Regions from separate parts of the Clostridium zhoujianii genome, predicted to be linked through region 1. Evidence: riboswitches for the same ligand, from Rfam matches in the RefSeq annotation. Region 1 holds a riboswitch; the other holds the start of a gene.

Region 1 (7,513 bases):
TCAGGAATACATGCTGATGGAGCTATTAAGAATCCTAAGAACTATGAAGCTTTTGATCCAAGTGTTGTTGGGTTAGAAAGACAAATTGTTATAGGGAAGCATTCAGGTAGGGCAGCAATAGTAAATAAATTCGAGGAATATAATATAGAGCTTACTAATGAAGAAGCAAATGGAATACTAGAATTGGTACGTTCTACTTCAGTAAGATTAAAGAGAACTTTATTTGATAAAGAGGTAGTTGCATTATATAAAGAGTATAAAAGATTAGAAAATGAAAACAGTACTAATCTCTAAATAAAAGCAATAAAAGCAATAAAAATACAGGGGGAAAGAAAATGGGCGATAATTTAGTTTATAAAATTTTAAAAAGTCATATTGTTGAAGGCGAATTAAAGGTTGGAGAACCAATTGCTATTAAAATTGACCAAACATTAACTCAAGATTCAACAGGAACAATGGCTTATCTTCAACTTGAAGCTATGGGCATTGATAGAGTTAAAACAAAAAGATCAGTGGCTTTCGTTGATCATAATATGCTACAACAAGGTTTTGAAAATGCTGATGACCATAAATTTATTCAAACAGTAGCATCTAAGTATGGAGTACACTTCTCAAAGCCAGGTAATGGGATATGTCATCAAGTATTTTTAGAAAGATTCGCTACACCAGGAGAAACATTAACTGGATCTGATAGCCATACTCCAACAGCAGGTGGAGTAGGTATGTTAGCAATGGGTGCTGGTGGTCTAGATGTAGCGTTAGCTATGGGTGGTGGTGCTTATAATATAAACACTCCTAAAGTAGTTAAGGTTAATTTAATTGGTAAGCTAAATAAGATGGTAGCATCTAAAGATATTATTCTTGAAGTTTTAAGAAAGCTAACAGTAAAGGGTGGAGTAGGAAAGGTCTTTGAATATGCTGGAGAAGGTGTTAAATCTCTTTCAGTTCCACAGAGAGCTACTATAACTAATATGGGAGCAGAACTTGGAGCGACTACTTCAATATTCCCAAGTGATGAAAGAACATTAGAGTATTTTAAAGCACAAGGAAGAGAAGAAGATTGGATCGAATTTAAGCCTGATGCAGATGCAGTTTATGATGAAGAAGTAGTTATTAATTTAGATGAGTTAGCACCATCAGCAGCTGGGCCTCATAGCCCAGATAATATAAAAACAGTTGAGGAATTTGGTAAGATTAAAGTTGACCAAGTTGCTATAGGTAGTTGTACTAATTCTTCATACGAAGATTTAATGAAAGTTGCTAAGATTCTTAAGGGTAATAAGGTTAATCCTAATGTAAGTTTAGTAATAGCACCAGGTTCAAGACAAGTTATGGAGATGCTTGCTAGAAATGGAGCATTAGCAGATATAATAAGCGCTGGAGCAAGAATACTTGAAAATTCATGTGGACCTTGTATTGGTATGGGTCAAGCACCTTCAACAGATGCAGTTTCACTTAGAACATTTAATAGAAACTTCTTTGGAAGAAGTGGAACATTATCTGCACAAGTATACTTAGTAAGTCCAGAGACAGCAGCAGTTTCAGCTATAACTGGAGTCTTAACAGATCCAAGAGAAATGGATGTAGATTTAACAATTGATATGCCAGAAAGATTCTTAATAGATGATTCTATGATTTTAGCACCAGCACCAACAAATGCTGAAGTTGAAGTTGTAAGAGGACCAAATATAAAGCCATTTCCAGTAAATGATGAATTAGGTGAAAAAGTTGAAGGTAAGGTATTAATTAAAGTTGAGGATAATATAACAACTGATCATATAATGCCATCTAATGCTAAGTTATTACCATTTAGATCAAATATTCCTTATCTTGCAGAATTCTGCTTTAACACAGTAGATACAGAATTCCCTAAGAGAGCTAAGGAGTACAATGGTGGATTTATAATAGCAGGAGATAACTACGGACAAGGTTCTTCAAGAGAACATGCAGCGTTAGCACCTTTATACTTAGGGGTTAAAGCAGTTGTTGCTAAATCATTTGCTAGAATTCATAAAGCTAACTTAATTAATAATGGAATAATTCCTATGGAATTTAAAAATGAAGCAGATTATAATAATATTGATTTAATAGATGATTTATTAATGGAAGATATTCAATCAGCTTTAGAAAATGGTACTGTTAAGGTTAAGAACTTAACTAAGGGCATAGAAGTTGAAGTAGCAGTAGATTTAACAGAAAAGGAAATTGAAGTAATTAGAGCTGGCGGAAGACTTAATTATGTAAAGAATAATAATTAGGTTTAAAAATAAATAAATTTTATCAAGAGTGGTGGAGGGACTGGCCCAATGAAACCCAGCAACCAACTTTGTAATTCATTTATTATAAAGTGATGGTGCTAATTCCTGTAATCTTTTCAGATTAGAAGATAAGAGAGTATTTAATAGAGTACGATTATAACTTTGTGCACTAGAGAAATATTCTCTAGTGCATTTTTATTTTATAGAAGTAGGTAAAAATAAGAGGAAAAATACTATAAAATAAAGTTATATATGGTGTATAAAATAAGAATTAATATTAAATGATAATCAATACTAAAAAGTATTGACATAACAAAAAAGTAAGATTATACTATAAATACAAATTAAATAATAACTTATCAAGAGTGGTGGAGGGACTGGCCCGATGAAACCCAGCAACCGATTTTTTAGTTCATTTACTAAAAAGGAATGGTGCTAATTCCTGTAGCCTTTAGGCTAGAAGATAAGAGGGTGAATTCATGGGCAAGTATATCATATGCGCTAGAGGTTTATTCTCTAGTGCATTTTTTATTATAAAAAAACACTTTTAGATAATAATAAATAGGGGGCATTAAAAATGAAAAAAGTAAAACAAATTGTATCAGTATTAATTTTAGGAGTAGTAGGATTTGGGCTTGTAGGTTGTGGAAAGGTAAATGATAAAAAAGTAGATGTAAAGAATATAACTATCGGGGTTTGCCCAGGACCATATGGGGATATGATTACTGAGGCAATAGCACCGCGGTTAGAAGCGAAGGGATATAAGATAACAATAAGAGAGTTTACTGATTATATTCAACCAGATAATTCTTTAAGTGAGAAAGAAATTGATGTAAATTTAATGCAGCATACAGAATATTTAAATAAATTTACAGCTGATAATAACTTAGAGTTAAGTCCAGTTATTACAGTGCCAACTTTAAGTATGGGAGTCTTTTCAAACAAATATAAATCATTAGAAGATTTACCTAATAAGGCAAAGATTGCTGTACCGGATGATGTTTCAAACTTAGCAAGAGCATTAAGATTATTAAAAGAAAATGGATTAATAGAAATTAAAGAAGGAATAGACGAAACAAAGGCAAGTTTAAAAGATATTTCTGTTAATAAGAAGGATATAGAATTTGTAGAGTTAGAGGGGGCTCAGCTACCAAGAAGTCTTGATAGTGTAGATGTTGCAACTGTACCTGGAAACTTTGCATATGCATCAGGATTTGATTATAAGGAAGCATTAGCAATTGAAAAGTTATCAGAGAACTATAAAAATATTATTGCTGTAAGAACAGCAGACTTAGATACTGAGTTAGGTAAAGATTTAAAAGATGCAGTTGAATCAAAAGAATATAAGGATATTATAGAGGGCGGAAAATATAAAGAGTTTGATAAGCCAGAATGGTATGTAAAGGCATGGAAATAGGAATTTAGAAATTAGGTAATATTGGGGGTAGGACTATGAGTAATAAAGATATTATAGAAATAATTAATGATAAAAATCGTATTGTAGTAGGAAAAGAAATAAATAAGAAATATTTGACTGATGGTCTGAAAAGAGATTTTGGTGAGGCTGATATTTTAGTATTTCCAATATCCACAAAAGAAGTTTCTGATATATTGAAATATGCAAATGATAATTTAATTCATGTAACACCAAGAGGAGCTGGCACTGGTTTAGTAGGAGCAACAGTTCCAACTGAAAGAGGGATAATATTAGATTTATCAAAAATGAATAACATATTGAATATAGATGAAGAAAACTTTACTGTAACAGTAGAGCCAGGAGTACTTCTACGGGATGTGCAATTATATGTAGAGGAAAGAGGATTGTTCTACCCTCCAGATCCAGGAGAGAAGAAGGCTACTATTGGTGGTAATATAAGCACAAATGCTGGTGGAATGAGAGCAGTTAAATATGGAGTAACTAGAGATTATGTAAGAATGTTAGAGGTAGTTTTAGCAGATGGAACAGTATTAAATCTAGGATCAGAAACAATAAAAAATAGTTCTGGTTTGGATTTAAAAGATTTATTTGTAGGTTCAGAAGGAACATTAGGGATAATAACTAAAGCAATATTAAAGATTATTCCTAAACCTAAAAATAGTGTAAGTGCAATAGTTCCATTTAAGACATTAAAAGATGGTATTAATTCTGTCATAAAGGTAATAAAAGAAAATGCAAATCCAACAGCTATAGAATTTATTGAAAGAAGAGCAATAAATAAAGCAGAGGATTACTTAAAAATCAAATTTCCATGCGATAAAGGTAATACATTTTTACTACTAACTTTTGATGGAGATGAGTTAGAGATAAACTCAAGTTATAAAAAGGTAGAAAAGGTAGTTATAGAAAATGGAGCCTTAGATTTTATATTACTAGAAGAGGAAGAGGATATTAATAGAGCATGGAGCATAAGAGGGGCATTAGTTACAGCTGTTGAGGCTGTTTCAGAGGAAGAACCTATAGATATAGTAGTTCCTATAAATAACATAGCTACTTTTGTAGAGTATACAAAAGAAATAGAAGAGAAGTATGGGATAGAGGTAGTTAGCTTTGGACATGCAGGAGATGGGAATGTTCATTTATGCGTTGTAAGGAACGGAATTGAGGAAAGTGAATGGAAGAAGAAGTCTCATGAGCTATTAGAAGAATTATATATGAAGAGCTATGAGTTGAGAGGACTACCATCAGGGGAACATGGAGTTGGTCTTAATAAAAAAGAGTTCTTTAGGAAGGTAACGAATGAAGCTAATATTCTGTATATGAGTAAGATTAAAGAGGCTTTTGATAAGAATAGTATACTAAATGCAAATAAGGTATTTAGATAGGTAGGTAAAGGTAATATTATAAGTATTAAAAGAGATTAAATAGAAAAACCGCATGCTATTATTAGCATGCGGGTTCTTTAGTTAAATAATAGCTTGTTTTTTTACAGGTGATTTAATATTATGTAATAAACAACAGTAGACAAAACATAAGAAGGAAGGAGAACAATATGTTAAGGTTAGAAGAAGCAAATAGATGTTTAGTATGTAAGAATGCTAGATGCAAACAGCATTGTCCTATAAGTACACCTATTCCAGAAGTTATTACACTTTATAAGGAGGGTAAAATTAAAGAAGCTGGTGAAATGTTATTTAAAAATAATCCCTTATCTTTAGTATGTTCAATAGTATGTCCCCATGAAGACCAATGCAGAGGATTTTGTATAAAGGGTATAAAAGGAGAACCAATAAGATTCCATGAAATAGAACAGGAAATATCAGAGCAGTACTTTAATGAATTAAAAATTGAAAAAGTAGATAAGACAAAAAACAGAATTGCTATAATTGGTAGTGGTCCTGCTGGTATAACAATAGCCTTTATTTTATCTCAGAAGGGATATAAAGTTACTTTATTTGATGCTCATGAAAAAATTGGTGGAGTATTAAGGTATGGGATACCTGAATATAGATTATCAAACTCTTTAATAGATAAGATTGAAGAAAATCTATTAGATAGTGGTGTTATGATAAGACCTAACACTTTAATTGGACCGGTAATAACTCTAGATGATTTATTCAATGATGGATATAAATCTATATTTATTGGAACAGGGGTATGGAATCCTAGAAAGCTAAATATTAAGGGTGAAACTTTAGGAAACGTACATTATGCTATAGACTATTTAAAATCTCCCAATGTGTATAGATTAGGAGAAAGAGTAGCTGTAATAGGAGCAGGAAATGTTGCTATGGATGCTGCAAGAGTTGCTAAGAGAAATGGAGCTAAGGAAGTATATATTCTTTATAGAAAAGGCGAAGAGGATATGTCTGCCACTAAGGATGAAATCAGAGAAGCTAAGGAAGATGATGTAAAATTCAAGAATTTTGTAGCACCTTTAGAAATAACAGAAGATGGCGTAAAGCTTGTACGCACAGAGAATATAGTTGGTGAAGACGGAAAGGTGTCTACTAAGATATTAGATGGGCAAGAAGAATTCTTTGAGTGTGACTCAACTATAATTGCTGTAAGCCAGGCACCTAAGGCTAATATAGTATCTAATACAACTCAATTAGAAACTAATAAATGGGGCCTTATTGTTACAGACGAAGAAGGACACACTACTAAAAAGGGTGTATTTAGTTCAGGTGATGTAGTAACTGGAGCTAGAACAGTTGTTGAAGCTGTTGTAAATGCTAAGTTAGTTGCAGAAGCAATGGATAAATACTGCCAAGAAAATTAGTTTTTAAGGATAAGTAAATTTGTATTTACTTATCCTATTTTTATAAATGAGCTTATTCCAAGTAATTAGAACTCTTTAAGCTATAGTGTGGTAAAATTATACTATTACAAAAATTATATTTGGGGGCTTTAAAATGAGAAAAGAAGAAGAGATAAAATTAAATCTAGAATCCCTTTGTGTGTATAAGGGGATATTTAAAGAAAAAGCTTTGGATAAGTTTAAGAGACTTGTTGATAAGTTATGCAGTGATAATTCTTTGGGGGAATGTATTGAAGCATATAATGATTTTACATATGACTTATTAAAAAAGGATATAAATTTATCATTTAAGGAATTAATAGTTGATGAGTTATTATTAAATGTTAATCCATTTAATTCAGCTATAGAGCATGAGGATAAGGTACCTACTTATTTAGTGGATGGAATAAAAGCAGAATTAAATTATTTAAATATCATAGCATCAATAAATAGTGATATGATAAAAACCTTATTATTAGATAAGTACGGTGCAAAGGATTCTACCGAAGCTAGGATAAAGTCACTAATTAGTTGGGGAGTAGAGGATATTGAATATGAAATTAAAGAAAACACAGAGGTAGAGATAATAAAGAAGGAATTTATAAATAGTACAGATTGGACAAGTTGTAATGATAAGTTAATAGAGTTCCATCAAGAGAATGGTACTGGAAGATGTGCAGCTTATAGAGCTTTTGTTTGGGAAAGGTATGACAATCAAGATGAAGGTAGCTTAAGGGAAGTAGTAGAGCCAGATCCAGTAAGATTATCGGATTTAGTTGGATATGAGCTACAAAAAGAAGAGATTATATCTAATACAAAACATTTCTTAAATGGATTACCAGCTAATAACTTATTACTATATGGATCTAGAGGCACTGGTAAATCATCAACTGTAAAAGCAATCTTAAATGAATATCATAGTGAGGGTTTAAGGTTAATAGAGGTAGATAAGGAGCAACTTAGAGATTTTACTAGAATAATAAGATTATTAAAGGATAAGAAACAAAAGTTTATTAT
Region 2 (7,513 bases), on a different contig from region 1:
AGGATATTAGGGAAGCTATACTTGAACCTGTACTATCAATAGTTGAGAGTGTTAAGGCTGTACTAGAAAAAACGCCACCAGAGCTAGCGGCGGATATTATTGAAAAAGGTATCTTCATGACTGGTGGAGGTGCTCTTTTATATGGATTAGACAAGCTTATAGAATTTGAAACTGGAGTGAATGTAACTGTTGCAGAAGATTCTGTGGAATGTGTTGCAGAGGGAACAGGAAAGGTTCTAGCTTTCTTTGATAAGATTGATTCTAGCTTGAATTCACAAGATGTTATTTTAGTTGAATAGTATTTAATAAGAATAAAAGATTGAGGGGAAACTCTCAATCTTTTATTCTTATAATATTAAATTTTTTCCATTACTTAGATGATGTGCGTAAATAATACCTGTAGAAATTATTTTAGCCATCTCTAAAACTAGGGATAATCTTATAGAACGTGATGAAAAGAAGTCTGCATTATCACTAGAGTCTATTATGCCAATAATAGATGCGTTTCCCACATCGGGAAGAGATTTCCCAACACCTTTACCAGGGTGTATAGCATAATCTCTAGTGTGTATTTCACCAATAGATTTAATTTCTCCTAGACAAGCATCTACGCCTATAATACAAGCGTTAGGGTGTGTTTTCTTAATTTCATCTAAACGTTTATCTATGTTAAGGGCATGAATTGGTGCAGCAATAGTACCATATATAGGAAGAGGAAAAAAATTATCTTCTAATATTGTACCAACTAAGGGACCAAGACAGTCTCCTATACACTTATCTGTTCCTATACAGACAATAATTGTATCTTTATTTATAAAATCTTTTAGGCTTTCAGCAATTTCAAAGTAAGCAAGTGCTGATTTATAATGTATTTTTCTTTTAGTCAAATCTTACACCCCCTCACTAAATATATGAGGTTTAAGAGAGAAATATTATTTAAGTATAAAAAAAGAATTTTTGGCAATAAATCAAAAGGAAGGGAGTTTGATTTATTTGAAAAAATTATTAATTGTAGGAATTATGTTGATAGCGTTAATAGGAACGATATATACATTATTTATTTGGGAGCCAAAAGGAAGTCGGAATGAAGTTATTCAAAATACTATAAATGAGGTTCAGAGTAGGAGAAATAGTGATAATTCTGATATTGATGATTTATCAAGGAATAATGAAGTAGATGATGTTCCTACAATAAACAAATCTATATTTAAAATAGAAAAGAGCCTAATTGAAAAAAATATAAATAAAGATGATATGGTAATAGTAAATAATATTATTAAAAAGATGTCTACAGTTGATATAGGCAAGATAGAGGAAGTAATTCAGTATGAAGATGAAGAAGAAGGTGTAAGAGAAGCTTTTAAGGTGTTAAAAAAGAGGCTAACAACAGAGGATTATCAGGTTTTAGAGAATATATTAGGTCAATTTATTGATTTTTCTATTATTGGACAGGAGGCATAGAAAAAAGTGAATAGTACATTAAATAGAAGTAATTCTAACTAAATGAAAGAATATATAAAATAATCTCTTTAAATGGTGTATTTTGGAGGTTGAAATATAAAGCCGTTGAATATATACTAACTATTGTTGGTTCGAGTGTTTCGAAATGCTTGAACAAAAGTGAAAGAGTTAATATGGAGGAATTCCCGAGTGGCCAAAGGGGGCAGACTGTAAATCTGTTGCAAGTTGCTTCGAAGGTTCGAATCCTTCTTCCTCCACCATTTAATGGGCGCATAGCTCAGCTGGGAGAGCATCTGCCTTACAAGCAGAGGGTCACAGGTTCGAGCCCTGTTGTGCCCACCATTAAACTTTCACATAATATGCTGGCATGGCTCAACGGTAGAGCAGCTGACTTGTAATCAGCAGGTTGTAGGTTCGATTCCTATTGCCAGCTCCAATAAAATATGGAAGAATTCCCGAGTGGCCAAAGGGGGCAGACTGTAAATCTGTTGCAAGTTGCTTCGAAGGTTCGAATCCTTCTTCTTCCACCAGTTTAAATGGGCGCATAGCTCAGCTGGGAGAGCATCTGCCTTACAAGCAGAGGGTCACAGGTTCGAGCCCTGTTGTGCCCACCATTTAAACCTTTAATTAGCACATGCTGGCATGGCTCAACGGTAGAGCAGCTGACTTGTAATCAGCAGGTTGTAGGTTCGATTCCTATTGCCAGCTCCAATAAAATATGGAGGAATTCCCGAGTGGCCAAAGGGGGCAGACTGTAAATCTGTTGCAAGTTGCTTCGAAGGTTCGAATCCTTCTTCCTCCACCATTTAAAAGCAAGAATTATCTTGCTTTTTTTATTTCCACTAATAGTTGTAGATAATCAAAAAAATGTTGATAGTTTTTTGAAGACTGTGGATAAACTTAATAAATCTTAGTAAATTATACTATTGAGTTTGAAGAACTAATATGTTAGAATAATACCATAAAATTAATATGAAAACTCTTATCAAGAGAGGTGGAGGGAAAGGGCCCTATGAAACCCGGCAACCTGTGAGAATCGCAAGGTGCCAATTCCTGTGGATATAAATATCTACGAGATGAGAGAGATTGCTTAGTAAGTCTCTTCTTGTTGAAGAGTTTTTTTATTGTAAAAAAACCCGTTTGAAAGGAGAAAAGGAAAATGAAAAGATTATTTACATCAGAATCAGTTACAGAAGGGCATCCAGATAAAATATGTGACCAAATTTCAGATGCAGTTTTAGATGCTATTTTAGCACAGGATCCTAGTGCAAGAGTTGCTTGCGAAACATGTACTACAACAGGAATGGTTATGGTTATGGGTGAAATAACTACAAATTGTTATGTTGATATTCCTAAGGTAGTTAGAGAAACTGTTAGAGAAATAGGTTATGATAGAGCTAAATATGGTTTTGACTGTGACACATGCTCAGTTATGACAACAATAGATGAACAATCAGCTGATATAGCTATGGGAGTTGATGAGGCTCTTGAATCAAGAAAAGGTGATAAAGACGATGTTGAAGCAGTAGGTGCTGGAGATCAAGGTATGATGTTTGGTTTCGCTACCAATGAAACAGAAGAATTTATGCCACTACCAATAGCTATGGCTCATAGACTTTCTAGAAGATTAACAGAGGTTAGGAAGAATGGTACTTTAGATTACCTAAGGCCAGATGGTAAGACTCAAGTAACTGTAGAATATGAGGATAACAAGCCAAAGAGGATTGATGCTATAGTAATTTCAACTCAACATGGAGAAGAAGTAACTTTAGAACAAATAGAAAAGGATCTTATGGAATTTGTTATAAGAGCTGTAGTTCCAGCAGAATTACTTGACGAAAATACTAAATATTATATAAACCCAACAGGTAGATTTGTAGTAGGTGGTCCGCAAGGAGATTCAGGTTTAACAGGAAGAAAGATAATTGTTGATACTTACGGTGGAATGGGTAGACACGGTGGTGGAGCATTCTCAGGAAAAGATCCAACAAAAGTTGATAGATCAGCAGCTTATGCTGCTAGGTGGGTGGCTAAAAACCTAGTAGCAGCCGGAGTTGCAGATAAGTTAGAAATTCAATTAGCTTATGCAATTGGTGTTGCTAAGCCAGTATCAATTCAAATAGATACTTTTGGCACAGGTAAAGTGGATGAAGAAGTTTTAGTTGATATAGTAGAGAAGGTATTTGATTTAAGACCAGGTGCTATTATAAGAGATTTAGAGTTAAGGAGACCAATATATAAGCAAACTGCAGCTTATGGTCACTTTGGAAGAACAGATGTAACTCTTCCTTGGGAGCAATTAAATAAGGTGGAAGCTATTAAGGAATTATTATAATAAAAAAATCACTGATGTAAATCAGTGATTTTTTTATGGGAATTATTTATTAAAAACAAGCTTTCCGCCAACAAATACTTTACTAATTTCAATATTATCATTAAATAATACTAAATCAGCATCATAGCCTTCTTTAATTAATCCCTTACGATCTTCAACGTTACAATGCTTAGCACCGTTGTAAGAAGCCATTCTTACAATCTCATTTAAATTATAACTAGTGTTATTCTTAATATTATTAATAGCTCTATCAAGAGTTAGTACTGAACCAGCTAGAGTACCATCAAGTAATCTTGCAGCTCCGTTCTTAACAATTACATCTTGACCACCTAAAGAGTACTTACCATCAGGCATACCACATGCCTCCATAGCGTCACTTACTAATAAAACCTTATCAGTTCCTTTTTGCTTATATGCAGTTCTAAGAGCTGGATAAGCTATGTGAATACCATCTGATATAGTTTCAGTAGTTATATCTGTATCAAAGGTTGCACCAACGACTCCTGGAGCTCTATGAGTAAATGGAGTCATTGCATTATAAAGATGAGTAGTGTGACAGGCACCACATTTAATACCTTCAATAGCTTCTTCATAAGTAGCCTTAGTGTGTCCAATTGAAACAGAAACACCATTTTCTGAAAGATATTTGATTAGATCTTTAGCACCTTCAACTTCAGGAGCTAATGTAATAGATGTAACAGCATCTTCACAATCACCAACTATTTCTTTGTAGTTTTCAATTGATGGAGCTAAAACGAAGTTTGGATTTTGAGCACCAATTGCATTTGGGCTAATAAAAGGGCCTTCTAAGTGAGCACCTAAAACGTTAGCACCTTCAGTACCATCAGCTTTTAATTTTTTTATTACAGCCATAGATTTTCTTATATCTTCACCTGCAACTGTCATTGTTGTAGGGGTAAATGATGTTGTACCATGTTGAACTATAGTTTTTGCTATTGTATTAAGTGAGTCAATACTTCCATCCATAGTATCGCACCCACCAGCACCATGGATATGTACATCAATAAATCCTGGTGAAAGATATAGACCTTCAGCATCTATTATTTCAGTATCATTTACATTAGAAGGATTTATTTCTTTAATCTTTCCATCCTCTACTAATACTGAGCCTTTTTCTACTTTGTCTAAGTAAATAATATTACAATTTTTAATAAGCATTATAAACACCTCCAATGATTATTAGGAAATACTTTAACATCCTATGATATAATTATAATATATATAGTCAAGAATAAAAATAACTTTATAAGATATGGAGAGATAATATGGAGGTCTTAGAGGGCTTTGTAGAAGTGATTCTTTTTAGAAGTGAAGATACAGGGTATGTAGTATCAAAGATAAATGTAGATAATAAACCTGTAACAGCTGTTGGTACAGTGCCTTTTTTAAGAGAAGGACAGCATATTAAATTAACTGGCGAATGGAAAGTTCATAAGCAATTTGGACAACAATTCAGTATAGTTACATGTGAAGAAATAATGCCAACTACATTAGATGGAGTTGAGAAATACTTATCTTCTGGAATAATTAGAGGAATAGGTCCTGTTACAGCAAAAAAAATAATTGATCATTTTGGAGAAGAAACTATAGAGGTATTAGATAATAATATAGATAGATTGAAAGAAATAGAGGGAATTGGGGAAAAGAAATTTAATATTATATATGAGTCATATTTAGAGCAACATGATTTAAAAGATGTAATGATATATTTCCAAGGATTCGGAATAACTCATGGTCAGTGTTTGAAGATATATAAAAGATTTGGGCCTAATGCAAAGGAAATAGCACAAAAGGATCCCTATATATTATGTAGAGAGATAAAAGGCATAGGATTTAGTACAGCTGACAAAATTGCAGGACTTATAGGAATAAGTAAAGAATCGGACTCAAGAATAAAAAGTGGAATAGATTTTATTATAAATAGATTTTGTGCAGCAGGTAATACATATATGCCAAAGGATATGGTTATTAAGGAGACAAAGGAACTACTTATGGTAAAAGAAGAGTTGATTGAAGGAAATATATATAACTCATCTTTAGAAAAAAAGCTAATAGTTCAAAAAATAGGAGATATAGAGGGAGTATTTATTCCAATTTATTATTATAGCGAGCTTGGAATTACAGAAAAGATAGCGAAGCTTTCTATACAAAACTATCAAACTATAAATTCCGACATAGATTTTGAAATTGGTGTCTTTGAGAAGAAGCAGGAGATAAGGTTTGCTAAGTCACAAAAAGAGGCTATAATAGGTGCATTTACAGATGGTATAGAAATAATAACAGGTGGGCCTGGTACAGGTAAGACGACAATAATAAAATGTATTATAGATATATATGAAAACCAAGGTATGAAGGTTTTATTGGCAGCACCTACAGGTAGAGCAGCTAAGAGGATGACTGAATCTACAGGTAGAGAATCAAAAACAATACATAGATTACTTGATATAGGAGCTGGAGAAGAAGATGTACTGTTAGGTGGAGAGATAGATGAACCACTAGATGGAGATGTAGTCATTATAGATGAGGCATCAATGATAGATATCTTCCTAATGTATAATTTACTAAAGGCGATTAAAGTAGGAACGCGACTTATAATAGTTGGAGATGTAGATCAATTACCATCAGTTGGGTCAGGAAATGTATTAAAGGATTTTATAAATAGTGGTTTGATTAAAGTTGTAAGGCTTCAAGAGATATTTAGGCAAGGGGCAGAGAGTTTAATAATTACTAATGCTCATAGAATTAATAGCGGAGAAATGCCATATTTAAATCAAAAGAATAAGGACTTCTATTTTATTAAAGAGGAGAATATAGATAGTATATTGGCTATTGTACTAGATCTAGTTAACAGAAGGTTACCTAATTTTAATAATAAGTGGGATAGGAGACGGGATATCCAAGTGCTAAGTCCAATGAAAAAGGGGTTACTTGGAGTTCTTAACCTAAATGAAAGATTACAAGAAATTTTAAATCCTCCATCGAAAAGCAAAAAAGAAAAGAAACAGAAAAATCTCATTCTTAGAGAAGGGGATAAGGTTATGCAAACCAAAAATAATTATTCATTAAAATGGACTTCTATAACTGGAAGAGGAGATATAGAAGGAGAGGGTGTTTTTAATGGGGATATGGGATTTATTCATTCGATAGATGAAGGGGAAAGAAGTTTAACAGTAATATTTGATGATGAACGTAAGGTAAAGTATGATACAGAAAGTATGGATGAACTAGATTTAGCATATGCCATAACAATACATAAAAGTCAAGGAAGTGAATTTAAAGTTGTAATAATTCCATCCTATATGGGATCTCCATTTTTAATGAATAGGAATTTATTATACACAGGTATTACAAGAGCAAAGGAATTAGTAACAGTAGTAGGATATCCAAGAGCATTACAATATATGGTTAGCAATACAAATAGTACGCAGAGATATTCTTCATTAGGAAATAGAATAAAAGAATTATTAGAAAGTGATATATTTTCCTAGGAGAGAAAGGATAAGATAATGGATAGAAAAGAGAAAATTTTTAGTGAGGAGATTGAGTATTCAGTAAAAAAAATTAGCCAATGGTATAGAAAAAATACTAAAACTTTATCTATTATTACAAGTCCATTTAATAATAACTATATTCTAGAAGATGTTATATTAGAGGTATTAAATAATAGGAAAAATGTCCTTTATGTTTGGGGACAAA

Evidence for each region. Region 1 has a riboswitch for S-adenosylmethionine ahead of ACSYT2_RS16550 (MetQ/NlpA family ABC transporter substrate-binding protein). Riboswitches for the same ligand answer to the same signal wherever they lie in the genome.
Region 2: another riboswitch for S-adenosylmethionine. It lies ahead of metK (methionine adenosyltransferase); the one in region 1 lies ahead of ACSYT2_RS16550 (MetQ/NlpA family ABC transporter substrate-binding protein).

What each region holds. Positions count from the first base shown of each region.
Region 1 covers NZ_JBPUTF010000004.1:132,396-139,908, forward strand. The annotation lists gene nifV (homocitrate synthase) at 1-294, shown strand, start outside; gene ACSYT2_RS16545 (aconitate hydratase) at 336-2,258, shown strand; SAM riboswitch class I at 2,275-2,393, shown strand; SAM riboswitch class I at 2,612-2,728, shown strand; gene ACSYT2_RS16550 (MetQ/NlpA family ABC transporter substrate-binding protein) at 2,836-3,675, shown strand; gene ACSYT2_RS16555 (FAD-binding oxidoreductase) at 3,711-5,081, shown strand; gene ACSYT2_RS16560 (NAD(P)-dependent oxidoreductase) at 5,228-6,478, shown strand; gene ACSYT2_RS16565 (ATP-binding protein) at 6,612-7,513, shown strand, end outside.
Region 2 covers NZ_JBPUTF010000001.1:2,760,206-2,767,718, reverse strand. The annotation lists gene mreB (rod shape-determining protein MreB) at 1-299, shown strand, start outside; gene yyaC (spore protease YyaC) at 348-887, opposite strand; gene ACSYT2_RS13130 (hypothetical protein) at 994-1,461, shown strand; tRNA gene ACSYT2_RS13125 (tRNA-Tyr) at 1,637-1,721, shown strand; tRNA gene ACSYT2_RS13120 (tRNA-Val) at 1,728-1,803, shown strand; tRNA gene ACSYT2_RS13115 (tRNA-Thr) at 1,823-1,897, shown strand; tRNA gene ACSYT2_RS13110 (tRNA-Tyr) at 1,907-1,991, shown strand; tRNA gene ACSYT2_RS13105 (tRNA-Val) at 2,000-2,075, shown strand; tRNA gene ACSYT2_RS13100 (tRNA-Thr) at 2,098-2,172, shown strand; tRNA gene ACSYT2_RS13095 (tRNA-Tyr) at 2,182-2,266, shown strand; SAM riboswitch class I at 2,441-2,544, shown strand; gene metK (methionine adenosyltransferase) at 2,621-3,796, shown strand; gene nagA (N-acetylglucosamine-6-phosphate deacetylase) at 3,839-4,975, opposite strand; gene recD2 (SF1B family DNA helicase RecD2) at 5,083-7,305, shown strand; gene ACSYT2_RS13075 (hypothetical protein) at 7,324-7,513, shown strand, end outside.